One region of the Haloactinospora alba genome, then DNA from elsewhere that is predicted to be linked to it. Evidence: riboswitches for the same ligand, from Rfam matches in the RefSeq annotation. Region 1 holds a riboswitch; each other region holds the start of a gene.
The links. Region 1 has a riboswitch for thiamine pyrophosphate ahead of FHX37_RS03590 (ECF transporter S component). Riboswitches for the same ligand answer to the same signal wherever they lie in the genome.
Positions count from the first base shown of each region.

Region 2: it holds a riboswitch for thiamine pyrophosphate, as region 1 does, so the genes downstream of both, thiD (bifunctional hydroxymethylpyrimidine kinase/phosphomethylpyrimidine kinase) here and FHX37_RS03590 (ECF transporter S component) in region 1, are expected to answer to the same signal.
Region 3: it holds a riboswitch for thiamine pyrophosphate, as region 1 does, so the genes downstream of both, thiO (glycine oxidase ThiO) here and FHX37_RS03590 (ECF transporter S component) in region 1, are expected to answer to the same signal.

Region 1 is NZ_VFQC01000001.1:747,155-751,837, reverse strand. Features, by position in the region: gene FHX37_RS03595 (ABC transporter ATP-binding protein) at 1-1,126, opposite strand, end outside; gene FHX37_RS03590 (ECF transporter S component) at 1,126-1,731, opposite strand; TPP riboswitch at 1,852-1,959, opposite strand; gene glgP (alpha-glucan family phosphorylase) at 2,173-4,683, opposite strand, start outside.
Region 2 is NZ_VFQC01000001.1:893,396-898,078, reverse strand. Features, by position in the region: gene FHX37_RS04175 (AMP-binding protein) at 1-1,053, shown strand, start outside; gene FHX37_RS04170 (DUF368 domain-containing protein) at 1,262-2,206, shown strand; TPP riboswitch at 2,255-2,350, shown strand; gene thiD (bifunctional hydroxymethylpyrimidine kinase/phosphomethylpyrimidine kinase) at 2,339-3,208, shown strand; gene FHX37_RS04160 (alanine/glycine:cation symporter family protein) at 3,282-4,683, opposite strand, start outside.
Region 3 is NZ_VFQC01000001.1:1,331,130-1,335,812, reverse strand. Features, by position in the region: gene FHX37_RS06080 (long-chain fatty acid--CoA ligase) at 1-255, opposite strand, end outside; gene thiE (thiamine phosphate synthase) at 358-1,026, opposite strand; gene FHX37_RS06070 (Rv2175c family DNA-binding protein) at 1,127-1,483, opposite strand; TPP riboswitch at 1,598-1,701, shown strand; gene thiO (glycine oxidase ThiO) at 1,698-2,855, shown strand; gene thiS (sulfur carrier protein ThiS) at 2,852-3,052, shown strand; gene FHX37_RS06055 (thiazole synthase) at 3,055-3,849, shown strand; gene pknB (Stk1 family PASTA domain-containing Ser/Thr kinase) at 4,303-4,683, shown strand, end outside.

The sequences.
Region 1 (4,683 bases):
CGTGGACGCGCCCGGTGACGAACTGGTCCTCCGCGTGCTGGAACACCGTTCCGACGTGGCGGGCGAGCTGTCGCGCCGGCCACCGCGACAGCGGGCGCCTGCTGACCCGCGCCAGGGGGCCACGCGGCCGGACCGCTCCCGCCTCGGGCGGGGACAGCCCGGCCAGGAGGCTCAACAGGGTCGACTTCCCCGAACCGTTCTCCCCTGTGACGGCGGTCGCCGTCCCGGCGCTGACGGTCGCGTCCGCGCCGTCCAGCACCCTGCGTGGCCGGGCCGCGTGGGGTCCGAGCCCGGCCGGCGTACGGGCGCGGCATCCGGTCGCCTCGAGTACGGCCTCCCCACCGGGTTCCGGTGTCAGGAGCGGTTCGGGATCCCGCCCGGGCACCCAGGCGCCGTGCTCGGCCAACCGGTCACCGTGGCGGTCGAACACCACCTCGGGGGGACCGTCCGCCAGCACTCCCCCGCCCGGTTCCACCACCACGACACGGTGCACACGCTCGAGGACGTCGGAGACGCGGTGTTCCACGAGCACCATGGTCGCCTCGGTGGTCGCCAGCAGCGTGTCCAGCAGTTCCCGCATACGGCGGGCCCCGTCGTGGTCCAGGTTGGCGGTGGGTTCGTCGAGCAGTAGCAGCCGCGGGCTCATGGCGAGCACCCCGGCGGCCGCGAGGCGCTGTTTCTCCCCGCCGGAGAGCACGGCGGTGGGATGGTCCAGCTCGTGGTCGAAGGCGATGTCGCGCAGGGTGGAACGCACCCGGGGCCAGATCCGCGCGGGCTCCGTCTCCAGGTTCTCCAGGCCGAACGCCACGTCGTCGCCGCACCGCGCCATGACGAGCTGCGTCTCGGGGTCCTGGCCTACCAGGCCGGTGGTGCCGCGTGTCGCGTCGGCGGGTTTGCCGTCGACGCGCAGTGTTCCGCGCTGTTCGCCGGTTATGGCCCGGTCCGGCCCGGTGAGTCCGGCCATGGCGTGCAGCAGGGTGCTCTTGCCCGAGCCGGACGCTCCCAGAAGCAGCACCCGCTCCCCTGGTTCGATCCGGAGGTCGACGCCGTACAGCGTCCACCGGTTGCGTCCCGCGTACCTCCATCCCCAGTTCGAGAGCTCGACCCGGGCGCCCGTGTGTCCCATCACTCGCGTCCGGAGGGGAAAGCGGTGAGGGCGCCGGACCTGGCCAGGGCCGTGGTCAGCAGGCGCCCGCCGAGGCCGGCTATCACCGCGGAGCTGAGGAGGACGATCCCGGCGAAGGCGAGTTGGAACGTCAACGGCCAGGTGGGGTAGTAGCGGAGATTGTCCATGACGGCTGGGGCGAGAGCGGCGGCGACGGCTGCCGCCACGGCGGCGACCGTGCCCCACCTGCGGTAGCGGAGCGCCGCGAAGACGGCTTCCGGGAAAAGCCCCTGCAGCACGCCGGACAGGATGACCATCACCCCCCACTGGGTGCCCAGAACCATGGAGACGAAGGCCGCGGCCGTGGAGGTCAGCACCGCCGCCCCGGGTTTCCGGATGATGAGTCCCCCCAGGACTCCGGGCAGCAGCCAGATGCCGTAGAGGACCGCCTGCGCCGGGGGGAAGAAGACGAACAGCGGTTGGGTGGCCGCCCAGAGCATTCCCCAGAACCAGAAGACCACTCCGACGGCGGCTCCCACGACGGCTGCCACCACGAGGTCCACGGTGCGCCAGGTGGCGCGGGGAGGGGTGTCGAACGTCGGCTGTTCGGGCGGGGTGGAGGTCAACAGGTGTCCCTTCGCGTCTTCACGTCGCGACACGAGAGGGCCCGGCCAAAGAGTGCCGGCCGGGGTGGTGCGGGCGTGTTCCCGTGGTCGGCGCCGTCCGGAAGCGCACCGACCGCACCCGGCCGTTCGTCCTCGACTTCCTTCGCTGGTATTACCCAGGTCAGGTGGCTAAGGGTCTGCGGGTTCGTTCCGCACTCTCAGCGCCGTAGCGCTCCCCTGTCGGTTCCGTCTCTATTATGCGTGCTTCGGGGGCGACCGGGTCAAGGCACCCCCCCCCCGACCCGCACACGTAGTCCCCCGGCCCGTCGGGCGCTGGCGGGACGGGGGGAGTCCGGAGCGGGACCCTCTGTCGGCCGACGGGAACGCCGCCAGGTGGTACCGGGCGACGCGCACGCCTCCACCGAACAGGTCCCGGCTCCGGAACGCCGCCCGTCCCCGGTCTCACCCGCAGACTCGGGCGGTTTCCAACCCCATCTCGGCGGGCCCGGACAGGAGCGGGTGCGCGGGACGCGCCCGCACCGTGCAGGAGGCCAGCTCCGCCTCCGGCCACGGGACCACTCCGGTGTAGTGGACGCGGGCACGGGACGCCGAACCGTCCACCGCGTTCAGCACGCCCCCGAGCGGACCGGATGCGGCGTCGGCGCGTCCGGTCCCGGGAGCGGACGCGACATCGAGCGCGACCTCCCGGGGGGTGAGCTCACCGAGGTCCACCGTCGCCCGAACCGTCGCTCCCCCGTCGCTTCCGGCCCCGGCACTCTCGGGGAGAAGCTCCACGCGTTCGATACGCACCTTGGGCCACGCCTGACGCACGCGCTGCTTCCACGCGGCCAGCTCGCGGGCCCCCTTCCCGTCGGATCCCGCCAAGCAGCGGCTGGACTCGGCCGCCCCCTGGTAGATACGGGTCACGTAGTCGCGCACCATACGGCTGGCCAGGACCCGCGGGCCGAGGGACACGAGCGTGTTCTTGACCATCGCCAGCCAGCGGCGCGGCAACCCGTCCCCGTCCCGTTCGTAGAACAGCGGCGCCACCTGCCGTTCGACCAGTTCGTACAGCGCCTCGGCCTCCCTGGCGTCCCGCTGGTCGGGATCGGCCGCGTCCTCGGCGGTGGGGATCTCCCAGCCGTTGGAACCGTCGAACAGTTCCTCCCACCACCCGTCCCGTACCGACAGGTTGAGCCCCCCGTTCAGCGCGGACTTCATCCCCGACGTCCCGCACGCCTCCAACGGGCGCAGCGGGTTGTTCAGCCAGACGTCGCAGCCCTGCACGAGCGAACGGGCGAGGTCCATGTCGTATCCCGGGAGGAAGACGATCCGGTGGGACACCTCGGGGTCGTCAGCGAACCGGACGATCTCCTGGATGAGCCGTTTGCCGTCCTCGTCGTTCGGGTGGGCCTTGCCGGCTATGACGAGCTGCACCGGGTACCGCGGATGGGTCAGGATCGCCTTGAGGCGCTGCGGGTCACGCAGCATGAGGGTGAGCCGTTTGTAGGACGGGACGCGGCGCGCGAACCCGAGGGTGAGGATGTCCGGGTCGAGCGCGTTCCGGGGATCGGCCCCGCCGGTCGGACCGACTCCCCGGTGACGCTGGGACTCCGCCAGTCGGACGCGTGCCTCGGCGACGAGACGCGAACGCAGCTCGCGGCGCATCTCCCACAGCTCGGCGTCACTGGCGGAGCTCACTTTCCGCCACCCTTCGGTGCGGGTGAACTCGTCGGGGTCGGGAACGGTGCGCTGGGCGAGCCGCTGGGCTTCCGGAGCCACCCAGCTACGGGCGTGCACCCCGTTGGTGACGGACGTGATCGGGACGTCGGCGACGTTGAAGCCGGGCCACAGTCCCTGGAACATCTCCCTGCTCACCTCGCCGTGCAACCGGCTCACACCGTTCACGCGCTGCGCGAGGCGCATCCCCATGAGAGCCATGTTGAACACGGCGGGGTCGCCCCCGGCGTGGTCCTCGGCGCCGAGCCGGAGTACCTGCCCGGCCGGCAGGCCGCGGACCGCCGGTGTGCCCGCGGTGAAGTAGCGTTCCACGAGCTGCCGGGGAAAGCGGTCGATCCCGGCGGCGACCGGCGTGTGGGTCGTGAAGACGGTGCCCGCGCGTGCGGCCTCGACCGCCTCGTCGAAGGTGAGTCCCGCGCTCTCGCAGTACTCCCGGATGCGTTCCACCCCGAGGAAACCAGCGTGTCCCTCGTTCATGTGGAAGACGTCGGGCTCGGGGTGGCCGGTGATCCCGCAGTAGGCGCGCACGGCGCGCATCCCGCCCACACCCAGCAGTAGCTCCTGCCGAAGCCGGTGCTCGGCGTCCCCGCCGTAGAGGCGGTCGGTCACCTCACGCGCCTCGGGGGTGTTCTCCTCGGCGTAGGTGTCCAGCAGCAGCAGCGGAACGCGTCCCACGCGCAGCACCCATACACCGGCCGTCACGGTGTTCCCGTCCGGGGACCCGATCCGGACGCGTACCGGTTCGTCGCCGTCCAGCAGTCGCGTCATGGGCAGCACGGCCGGGTCGATCTCGGGGTACTCCTCCTGCTGCCACCCCTCCGGGGAGAGGCTCTGGGCGGCGTAGCCGCACCGGTACAGGAGCCCGACCCCGATCAGGGGAACTCCGAGGTCGCTGGCGCTCTTCAGGTGGTCTCCGGCCAGGATTCCCAGTCCGCCCGAGTACTGCGGCAGGGTGGCGGTGATCCCGTATTCGGCGGAGAAGTACGCTACCGCCGCTGGCGGCGCCTCTTCCGGGGTATCGGTGTCCAGGCTCTGGTACCACCGCGGTTCGGTCAGGTAAGCCTCGAGGTCGGCGCTCGCTTCGCGCAACCGCTCCCGGAACTCGGTGTCAGCGCGGAGCTCGGCCAGTCGCCCGCCACTGACCTCGGCGAGTGCACGCACCGGATCGTGCCCGACATCGGCCCACAGCCGGGGGTCCATCAGTTCGAACACGTCTCGGGCCGGCGTGTGCCA
Region 2 (4,683 bases), 150 kb from region 1:
AAGGGGGTGGTGTGGCGCCAGGCGGACATCTTCCACGCCGCCCTCGAACGCCGCCGCCCGGGGGAGGCCCGTGCCCGCCACCCGGGGGAGCTGGGGGAACGCGCACGCCAGTGCCGCCCCCGGCGGATGCTGGTGCTGGGGCCGCTGATGCACGCGGCCGGGCAGTGGAACGCCCTGAGCATGCTCTTCAACGGGAAGACCGTCGTGCTGAACACCGCGCGGACGTTCGACCCGGCGGAGGTCGTCGCCCTCGCGGACCGGGAGAGCGCGCACATAGTGCAGCTCGTCGGGGACGCGATGGCCCGGCCCCTGGCCCAGCAGCTCCTCACACAGCCCCGGCTCTGCCCCTCCCTGGACACCGTGACCTCGGGCGGCACCCCGCTCACGCCCGCCGTGCGCGAGCTGTGGTTCCGATGGCGTCCGGGGATCACCCTCACGGACAGCTACGGCGGTTCGGAGACCGGCGTGTGCGGCGCCGCCGAGACCGAGGGTGGCACCCGCAGCTTCACCATGGGAGCGAGCGTCGCCGTGCTGGACGACGGGATGCGTCCGTTGCCTCCCGGATCGCAGCAGGTCGGACGGATCGCGCGCAGCGGCCGTATCCCCGCCGGCTACTACAACGACCCGGAGGCCAGCGCCCGCACCTTCCCCGTCGACGGGGAAGGACGGCGCTGGGTGATGTCGGGCGACCTCGGCATGGTCTCCGAGGACGGCACGATCGTGTTGCTGGGGCGCGGTTCGGCGGTCATCAACACCGGTGGCGAGAAGGTCTATCCCGAGGAGGTGGAGTCGGTGCTCACCGCGCACCCGGAGGTCGGGGACGCCATCGTGGTCGCCGCTCCCGACGAGAGCCTCGGGCAACGCGTCGCCGCCGTCATATCCCCCTCAGCCGGCGCCTCCCCCGCCCCTGACGAGCTGCGCCGGCACTGCCGCCGGCAGCTCGCCGGCTTCAAGGTTCCCCGGGCGTTCCATGTCGTGGCGCACGTACAGCGGACAGCGGTGGGCAAACAGGACTACCGTTGGGCGGCCAGCGTGGTGGGCGGCGCCGGGTAACGAGAACTCCGCGCCCCGCGCGGAACCGCTGGGCGGCGTCTTTGGCCGGAGCGCCGCTGACGTGCCACCGCCCGGCCGAACGCGCGAACGCCCAGCCCCGCGGGCCGAGCACGTACCCTACACTCACGGACACGCCATCCTCGGGGCCGTGAACCCGGATGGGGCGCCGTCCTGTCTCTCCGTCTGTTCCCCGGAAACGAAACGAACCATGGCCAACTCAATCGGATCCCCCCTGCTCAACGTGCTACGTGGCGCGCTCATCGGCACCAGTGAGGTCGTACCGGGGGTCAGCGGCGGCACGATCGCCCTGATCGTCGGCATCTACGAGCGGCTCATCACCTCGGCCGGACACGTGCTCAGCGGTGTCAAGCTGGCCGCGACGGACCTGCCGCAAGGACGCGGCGGCAGCCGCGCCAGTGCCGAGTTCCGCAGAGCCGAGTGGGGGCTGGTGCTGGCGGTACTGGTCGGTATGCTCGCGGCGGCCCTCCTGGGGGCCACCTTCCTCGCTCCGCTGGTCGAGGAGCACCAGCAGCGTTCGTACGCGCTCTTCTTCGGTCTCGTCCTCGCGTCGCTGTGGGTCCCCTACTCCGGTTCCGGCAGGGCGTGGTCCGCGGGGCACTACCTGCTCGCGCTGGCCGTGGCGGCCGGGGCGTTCGTACTGACCGGCCTTCCGCCCTCGGAGGTCACTCCGAACCCGGTGATCGTGTTCGGAGCCGCAGCGGTGGCGATCTGCGCACTGGTCCTGCCCGGCATGTCCGGATCGTTCCTCCTGCTGACCTTCGGGTTGTACACGGCGACCATGGACGCCGTCAGCGCGCGTGACTTCGGTTACCTGGGGGTGTTCGCGGTCGGGGCGGTCTTCGGCCTGGCCTTCTTCGTGAAACTGCTCCAGTGGCTGCTGGAGCACCAGCACCGCGTCACGCTGGTGGTGATGACCGGGATCCTGGCCGGGTCGCTGCGCGCGCTGTGGCCCTGGCAGGATGAGGACCGCGCGCTGCACGCCCCCGCCGGGGACGTTGCGGTCACGGTGGCACTCATGGTGGTGGGCTTCGTCACCGTGGCCGCGGTGCTGCTGATCGCTCGCAGGGCCGGAGGAGACGACGGCGCCGCGGCGGACGACAGCGGCGCTCCCGAGGGGGCCGGGCGCGTCTAGTGCCCGTTTGGCGGGCGCTCAGAACCAGGAGCACACACAACCGGATGCATCGACGGCGCGGGGTGCCGGTTCCGGCCGGCTGAGAGCACACCCGTCGAACCTGATCTAGCTCGAACTAGCGAAGGAACGCCATTGCGTAGTTACAACATCCTGTCGGTCGCGGGAAGCGATCCGAGCGGCGGTGCCGGTGTCCAGGCGGACCTGAAGACGTTCTCCGCTCTCGGCGGGTACGGCATGAGCGTGCTGACGGCGCTCACGGCCCAGTCCACCACCGGTGTCACCGGGGTGCACGAGGTGCCCGCGCGTTTCGTCGGCGAGCAGCTCGACACCCTCCTCTCCGACGTCCGGGTGGACGCCGTCAAGATCGGGATGCTGGCCAGTGCCGAGATCGTGGGAGTGGTTGCCTCCGCGATCGACCGCTACGGGCTGGGAAACGTGGTGCTGGACCCGGTGATGGTCGCGAAGAGCGGTGACCGGCTACTGGCGGACTCCGCCACCGAGGCGCTGCGCACCGAGCTGCTGCCACGCGCCGACCTGCTGACCCCGAACCTGCCCGAGGCGGCTGATCTGCTCGGTTCCGGGGAGGCGCGCGACATCGACGGTATGGCGGAGCAGGCGGAGCGCCTCCGCGCGATGGGCGCGTCCCGCGTCCTGCTCAAGGGGGGGCACCTCGCCTCCGGAGACGGCGTGGCCGACTCCGGCCAGGCGGAGGCCCGCAGCGTGGACGTGCTGGTGACCGCGGCCTCCGAGCCCGAGGTGTTCTCGGCCCGCCGGGTCGCGACCCGCAACACGCACGGCACCGGCTGCACCCTCTCCTCGGCGGTCGCGGCGCTGCGACCGCAACGCGGGGACTTCCCGACGGCGGTCTCCGAAGCGAAGACGTACCTCACCGCGGCCCTGGAACAGGCCGACACGTTGGAGGTCGGCAACGGTCGCGGACCGTTGCACCATTTCTTCTCCTGGTGGGGAGAACCGTCCCGGGACGGCGGGCACCGTTCGTAACGAACAACCCCGTCGGACGGGGTCCGGGTGCGAGAGGCCTCTCCCGCACCCGGACCGGAGGTAGGCGCGCGGCTCACTCCCGCACGTCGGGAACGGACGCGTCGGGGTCGCGCCAGTTGGGGTTGGCGAAGTACCTCTTCGACTCCGCGACCACCACGGGGGACAGCAGTAGCAGACCGAGCAGGTTGGGCAGTGCCATCAGCCCGTTGGCGATGTCGCTGAAGATCCAGATGAGCTCCAGGGACACGGTGGCGCCCACGTAGATGACCGCCACGAACACGACCCGGTACACCAGGACACCCTTGTGCCCGGCGAGGAAGTCGATGCACCGCTCGCCGTAGTACGACCAGCCGAGGATGGTGGTGAAGGCGAACACCACGACCGCGATGGCGATGGCGTAAGCCCCCATCGACCCCAGGGCGGGGGAGATCGTGGACAGCCCCTCGTTCAGCGCCTGCGAGGTCAGCAGCGAGCCGTCCGCGGCTTCCTCCACCTTCCACACGCCGGTGACGATGATGACCAGGCAGGTCATGGTCACCACCACGATGGTGTCGATGAAGGTCTGGGTCATGGAGACCATCGCCTGGCGCACGGGCTGGTCCGTCTTCGCCGCAGCCGCGGCGATCGCGCCGGTGCCCAGGCCCGACTCGTTGGAGAAGATACCGCGGGCGACACCCCACTGCATCACGGCGAGCACGGTCGCACCCGCGAACCCGCCGGTGGCCGCCGTTCCGGTGAACGCGTCGGTGACGACCAGTGCCAGCGCGGCGGGAATGTCGCCGACGTGCACCAGCAGCACGGTCAGGGCGATGACGATGTACAGCAGGACCATGATCGGGACGATGGCCGAGGCGACCCGGCCGATGCTCTTGATCCCGCCGATGATCACCGCGCCGGCCAAGACCACGAGCACGATCCCGACCAGCCACGTCGGCACGTTCCAGACGCTCTCCAGCTGTTGGGACACGGTGTTCGCCTGGGTCCCGTTGCCGATACCGAACGCGGCGATGGCACCGAACAGGGCGAAGAGCCCGCCCAGCACCATGCCGAGTCCGCCGGGCAGACCGTTGCGGAGGTAGAACATCGGCCCGCCGCTCTGCTGGCCGACGCTGTCCTTGCGCCGGTACTTCACACCCAGCAGTGCCTCGCTGTACTTGGTGGCCATACCGACCAGACCGGTCACCCACATCCAGAACAGCGCACCGGGCCCGCCGAGGCCGATCGCGAGTCCGGCACCGGCGATGTTGCCCACGCCCACCGTGGCGGCGAGCGCGGTGCTCAGCGCCTGGTAGTGCGAGATGTCGCCTTCGGTGCCTTCCGGCTCCTTACGCCGGATCAGGGCGAGCCACAGAGCGTGGAACAGCTTGTGGAACTGCAGCAGCCGCAGCCGGATGGTGAGGAACAACCCGGTCAGCAGCAGCAGTGGGATGAGGACGAACGGTCCCCAAACGATCTCGGATATCAGATCCAGCATG
Region 3 (4,683 bases), 580 kb from region 1:
CGCGGGGACGGCGAGGTAGGCCTCCAGGTGTTCCTGGTTGTTCCACTGGAACGTGGCCACACGCTGGTCGCCCGTGACCCCCAGCCCGCGCAGCGCGTGGGCGAGCTGGGCTGTACGGCGGCCCACCTCGCCCAGGCTGCTCCGGCGTGGCCCGTCACCGGTCCATGTCGTGACCTGAGCGTCGCTGTGCACGGTGGTTCCGTAATCAACCAGATCAGCGATGAACAACGGTGCATCCTGCATTGTGCTACGCATGAGCCTCGCCCCTCGTGGGTTGTCCGTGACATCTATCACCCGACGCTAGAGGCGGAAGCGCGCCGCGTACAGAATCCTCCCGGCAATCGTTACCTAACGGTGTTAGGAACGGCTGTCGGGTGCTGTTGATGGGGCCGTGTCCCGGGACAGCCTCCGTTGGAACTCGGCAGCGGCCGCCGCCGGGTCCTCGGCGTTCGTGATCGCACGCACGACCACCACCCGGTTGGCTCCGGCGGACAGCACCTCACCGAGGTTCTCCAGGTCTATCCCACCGATGGCGAACCACGGACGGGAACTTCCCAGAGCGGCGGCCTCGGCGACGAGGGACAGCCCAGCCGCGGGACGGCCCGGCTTGGTCGGCGTCTCCCATGCGGGGCCGACACAGAAATAGTCGACGCCCTCCTGCTGGGCAGAGGCGGCGGCGAGGTCGGCCCGATTGTTGGAACGGCCCACCAGAGGAGTCTCCCCTATGATCGAACGGGCCTCGGGGACCGGAAGGTCGTTCTGCCCCAGGTGCAGGACGTCAGCTCCAGCGGCACAGGCGATGTCGGCGCGGTCGTTGACGGCCATCAGAGCACCGTGGCGCTCGCAGGCGGCACGCACCGTCTCCAGGTACCGCAGTTCCTGACGGGATTCCAGCCCCTTGTCGCGCAACTGGACGATGTCGACGCCCCCGGACAACGCCGCGTCGAGGAACTCGGCGAGGTCGCCCCGCTCCGTTCTGGCGTCGGTGCACAGGTAAAGTCGGGCGTCGTTCAGGCGCTGTCTCAGAAGACTGTGATTCACGCCGCCAGGATAACTTCCGGCGCACGCCCGCCACGTCGACGGAGCCGACGGCCGCGCGGCCCCGGGTTCGGGATCCGGACCGGCTTTACACCAGCGCCTGGGCCCGGCGGCGCACCTCGGTTCCGCGGTCCTCGGTGAGGGCCTCGATGGGAGAGCCGGGCAGCGAGTCATCGGAGGTGAACAGCCACCGCAGCGCCTCGTCCGTCGTCAGGCCGCAGTCGGAGAGGAGCGTCAGTGTCCCGGGGAGCCCCTTGAGGATGTTCCCGTTCACGACGAACGCCGCCGGGATCGCGAGCTCACCTCCGCGCTGGACCCCGAGAAGCTTGTGCTCCCGGATGAACTGCTTGATCCGGTTGGGGCTGACGTTGAGCTTCTTCGCGGCCGCCCCGATGGGCAGCCACTCCCCGACAAGAGCGTCCGTATCGCGATCGTTCCGTGTCACCCCTCCAATATCGCACACACCTCCGGGTAACGCGTCCGAACCGTTCCCCGCCCCGACCTCCGGTTCCCGCGGGGAACACCGCGCTGCGGACAGAGGTCCTAGACTCGCAGGGAGAGAACACCCCGCGGGAGCCGAACCGGCTGAGAGGGAGGCGCCGTGCCTCCGACCGCAAACCTGATCCGGGTCATACCGGCGAAGGGAGGGAGGAACAGCTGTGCACACGAACGACTCCGATGTCGTGATCGCCGGCGCGGGAGTGATCGGCCTCGTCACCGCGTGGCGGGCCGCACAACGCGGCTTGCACGTCACCATCGTCGCCCCTGAGATCTCCGAGGCCGCTTCCCCAGTCGCGGCGGGAATGCTCACTCCCGCGTCAGAGGCCACGTTCGGCGAGGAAACGCTGATGCGCTTCGGAACCCTGTCCCGTAACCGCTACCCGGAGTTCATCACCGAGCTGGAGGAGGAGAGCGGCACTCCGACGGGGTACCGGACCGAAGGCACACTGCAGGTCGCATTCGACACTGACGACCTCGCAAAACTCACCGACCTCGGTGAGTTGCAGAACCGGCTGGGGATCAAGACCGAACGGCTCACCGCTCGCGAGTGCCGCCGCTTGGAGCCGATGCTGGCACCGGCGGTGCGGGGCGGGATCGTCGCCCCGGACGACCATTCCGTCGATCCACGCGCGCTCATGGCAGCGCTGCGCACAGCGGCGGAACGGCATGGTGCCGTCGGCGTGCGGGACCGCGTTACCGAGGTTCTGTACGCGCAGGGACAGGCCGCGGGGCTGCGGCTGGAGTCCGGTGGCGAGGTGCGCGGCCGCCACGTGGTACTGGCGGCCGGTGTGTGGACCGGCGCCATCAGCGGCCTGGCACCCGGCCTCCTACCGGAACTGCGACCGGTCAAGGGCCAGCTTCTGCGGCTCCGGACGCCCGAGGACCAGGAACCGGTCGTGACCCGTACCGTCCGAGGGCTCGTCAAGGGAACGCCCGTCTACCTCGTTCCGCGCGCCAACGGGGAGATCGTGCTGGGCGCCACCCAGGAGGAGATGGGCCATGACACCCGGCTGACCGTGGGCGGCGTGTGGGAGATCCTGCGGGATGCCCACGAACTCGTCCCCGGCGTCAGTGAGCTGGAGATCACCGAAACATGTGTGGGTTTGCGGCCGGGAAGCCCGGACAATGCCCCCCTGTTGGGTCCGACCCGCACTCCCGGCCTGCATCTGGCAGTCGGACACCATCGGCACGGCGTGCTCCTCACTCCTGCTACCGGGGATGCCATGGCCGAGGCCCTGGCCGGTGGCGAACTTCCCGATTATGCGCGCGCGTTCGCCACGGACCGTCTGCCCACCGGGAGCGAGGAGGAACGATGAACGTGGTTATCAACGGAGAGCAGCGCGAGGTACAACCGCACACGAGTGTGGGTGAGGCGGTTCGCTCCGTCACCGACACTTCGCACCGCGTCGCTGTGGCGGTCAACGACGAGGTGGTCCCGCGAGCGCGGTGGGAGCACACGGAACTCAGCGACAACGACCGCGTGGACGTACTGACACCCGTGCAGGGAGGCTGACCATGCCCGAGAACAACGGCCAGGCTGCCCCCGCACTCCCCCGCGACCCCCTCGTTCTCGCCGGACACACTTTTTCCTCCCGGCTCATCGCGGGAACCGGTGGCGCCCCCTCACCACAGGTACTGGAAGAGGCCCTCCGCGCTTCGGGGACCGAACTCACCACGGTGGCGATGCGGCGTGTCTCCCCGGAGACGCGGGGGTCGGTATGGGATGTGCTGCAACGCAACGGGATACGCCCGTTGCCGAACACGGCGGGGTGCTTCACCGCCGCTGACGCGTTGCGTACCGCTCGCCTCTCCCGCGAGGCGCTGGGCACGGACTGGGTCAAGTTGGAGGTGGTGGCCGACGAGCGAACCCTGCTCCCGGATCCGGCAGAGCTCCTCGAGGCGGCGGAGAGGCTGGTGGACGACGGGTTCACGGTGCTGCCCTACACCAACGACGATCCCGTTCTCGCCCGGCGGCTGGAGCAGCTCGGCTGCGCCGCGGTCATGCCCCTGGGCGCCCCCATCGGTTCGGGCATGGGCATCCGTAACCCGCACAACATCGAGCTCATCGTGGAACAGGCCGGGGTGCCCGTCATCGTCGACGCCGGAATCGGCACCGCGAGCGAAGCGGCGCTGGCCATGGAGCTCGGCTGCGACGCGGTGCTGTTGGCAAGCGCGATCACCCGTGCGCACGACCCCGCGCTGATGGCGGCGGCCATGCGGGACGCGATCCGCGCGGGGCGGGGTGCCTACCAGGCCGGCCGGATACCGGTACGCCGTTACGCCCAGGCCTCCTCCCCCGCCCCCGATTGAGGTCCGAGTGGCACGATCCCGTTGCCGTGCCAAGACGTCCCGGGAAGGCGCGCGGTCACCTCCGCGTGGGTGGCGCGGCCGGGCTGTTCCGCCCGGTGCCCGGCCGGGACGCGGCCCCTCCTCCCCGGGGCGGCATGTGTCACAGGAACGGGCGGAAGCAAAGCCCGCGGGACGGGTGGGCTCCCCGACGGCACGAGCCGCCCGGAGGTCCGCGCACGCGTCGCGGTTGGTCCAGGCCAGATCGAGCACGCGCGATCACACCTATAATCACGTGGGTGGCGCGACCTCGTGCCGGGGCCGTGTTCGGTGGACGCCGTTCGTCACGAGCGACGCATCCAGCGCCGCACGGTGGGACAGGCGTCCACCGAACAGGGCCCGGCCGTCCGGCGACGCGAGGAACGCGGCTGGAGACTTCCCCGAAGCAGAGAGTAGGCAAGGGCTTTCGCCCCGGAAATCTCGATGGTAACTGCGGACCCCCTCATAGGTTCGACGCTCGACCACCGGTACCGCATAGAGTCGACCGTCGCCGGTGGTGGTATGGCCACCGTCTACGTGGCCCGTGACACCCGCCTCGACCGGCGGCTGGCGTGCAAGGTGATGCATGCCTCTCTCGCCCAGGACCCGGTGGCTGTCCGCCGTTTCATCAACGAGGCGCACTCGGTGGCCAGACTCTCCCACCCCAACGTCGTACAGGTGTTCGACCAGGGGACCGACCAGGGGCATGTCTACCTCGCCATGGAGTACGTTCCCGGTCGTACGCTGCGCGAGGTCCTCGACGAGCGTGGGAACCTCCCCGCCGCGGAGGCCCTGGGAATCATGGGATCGATGCTGGCG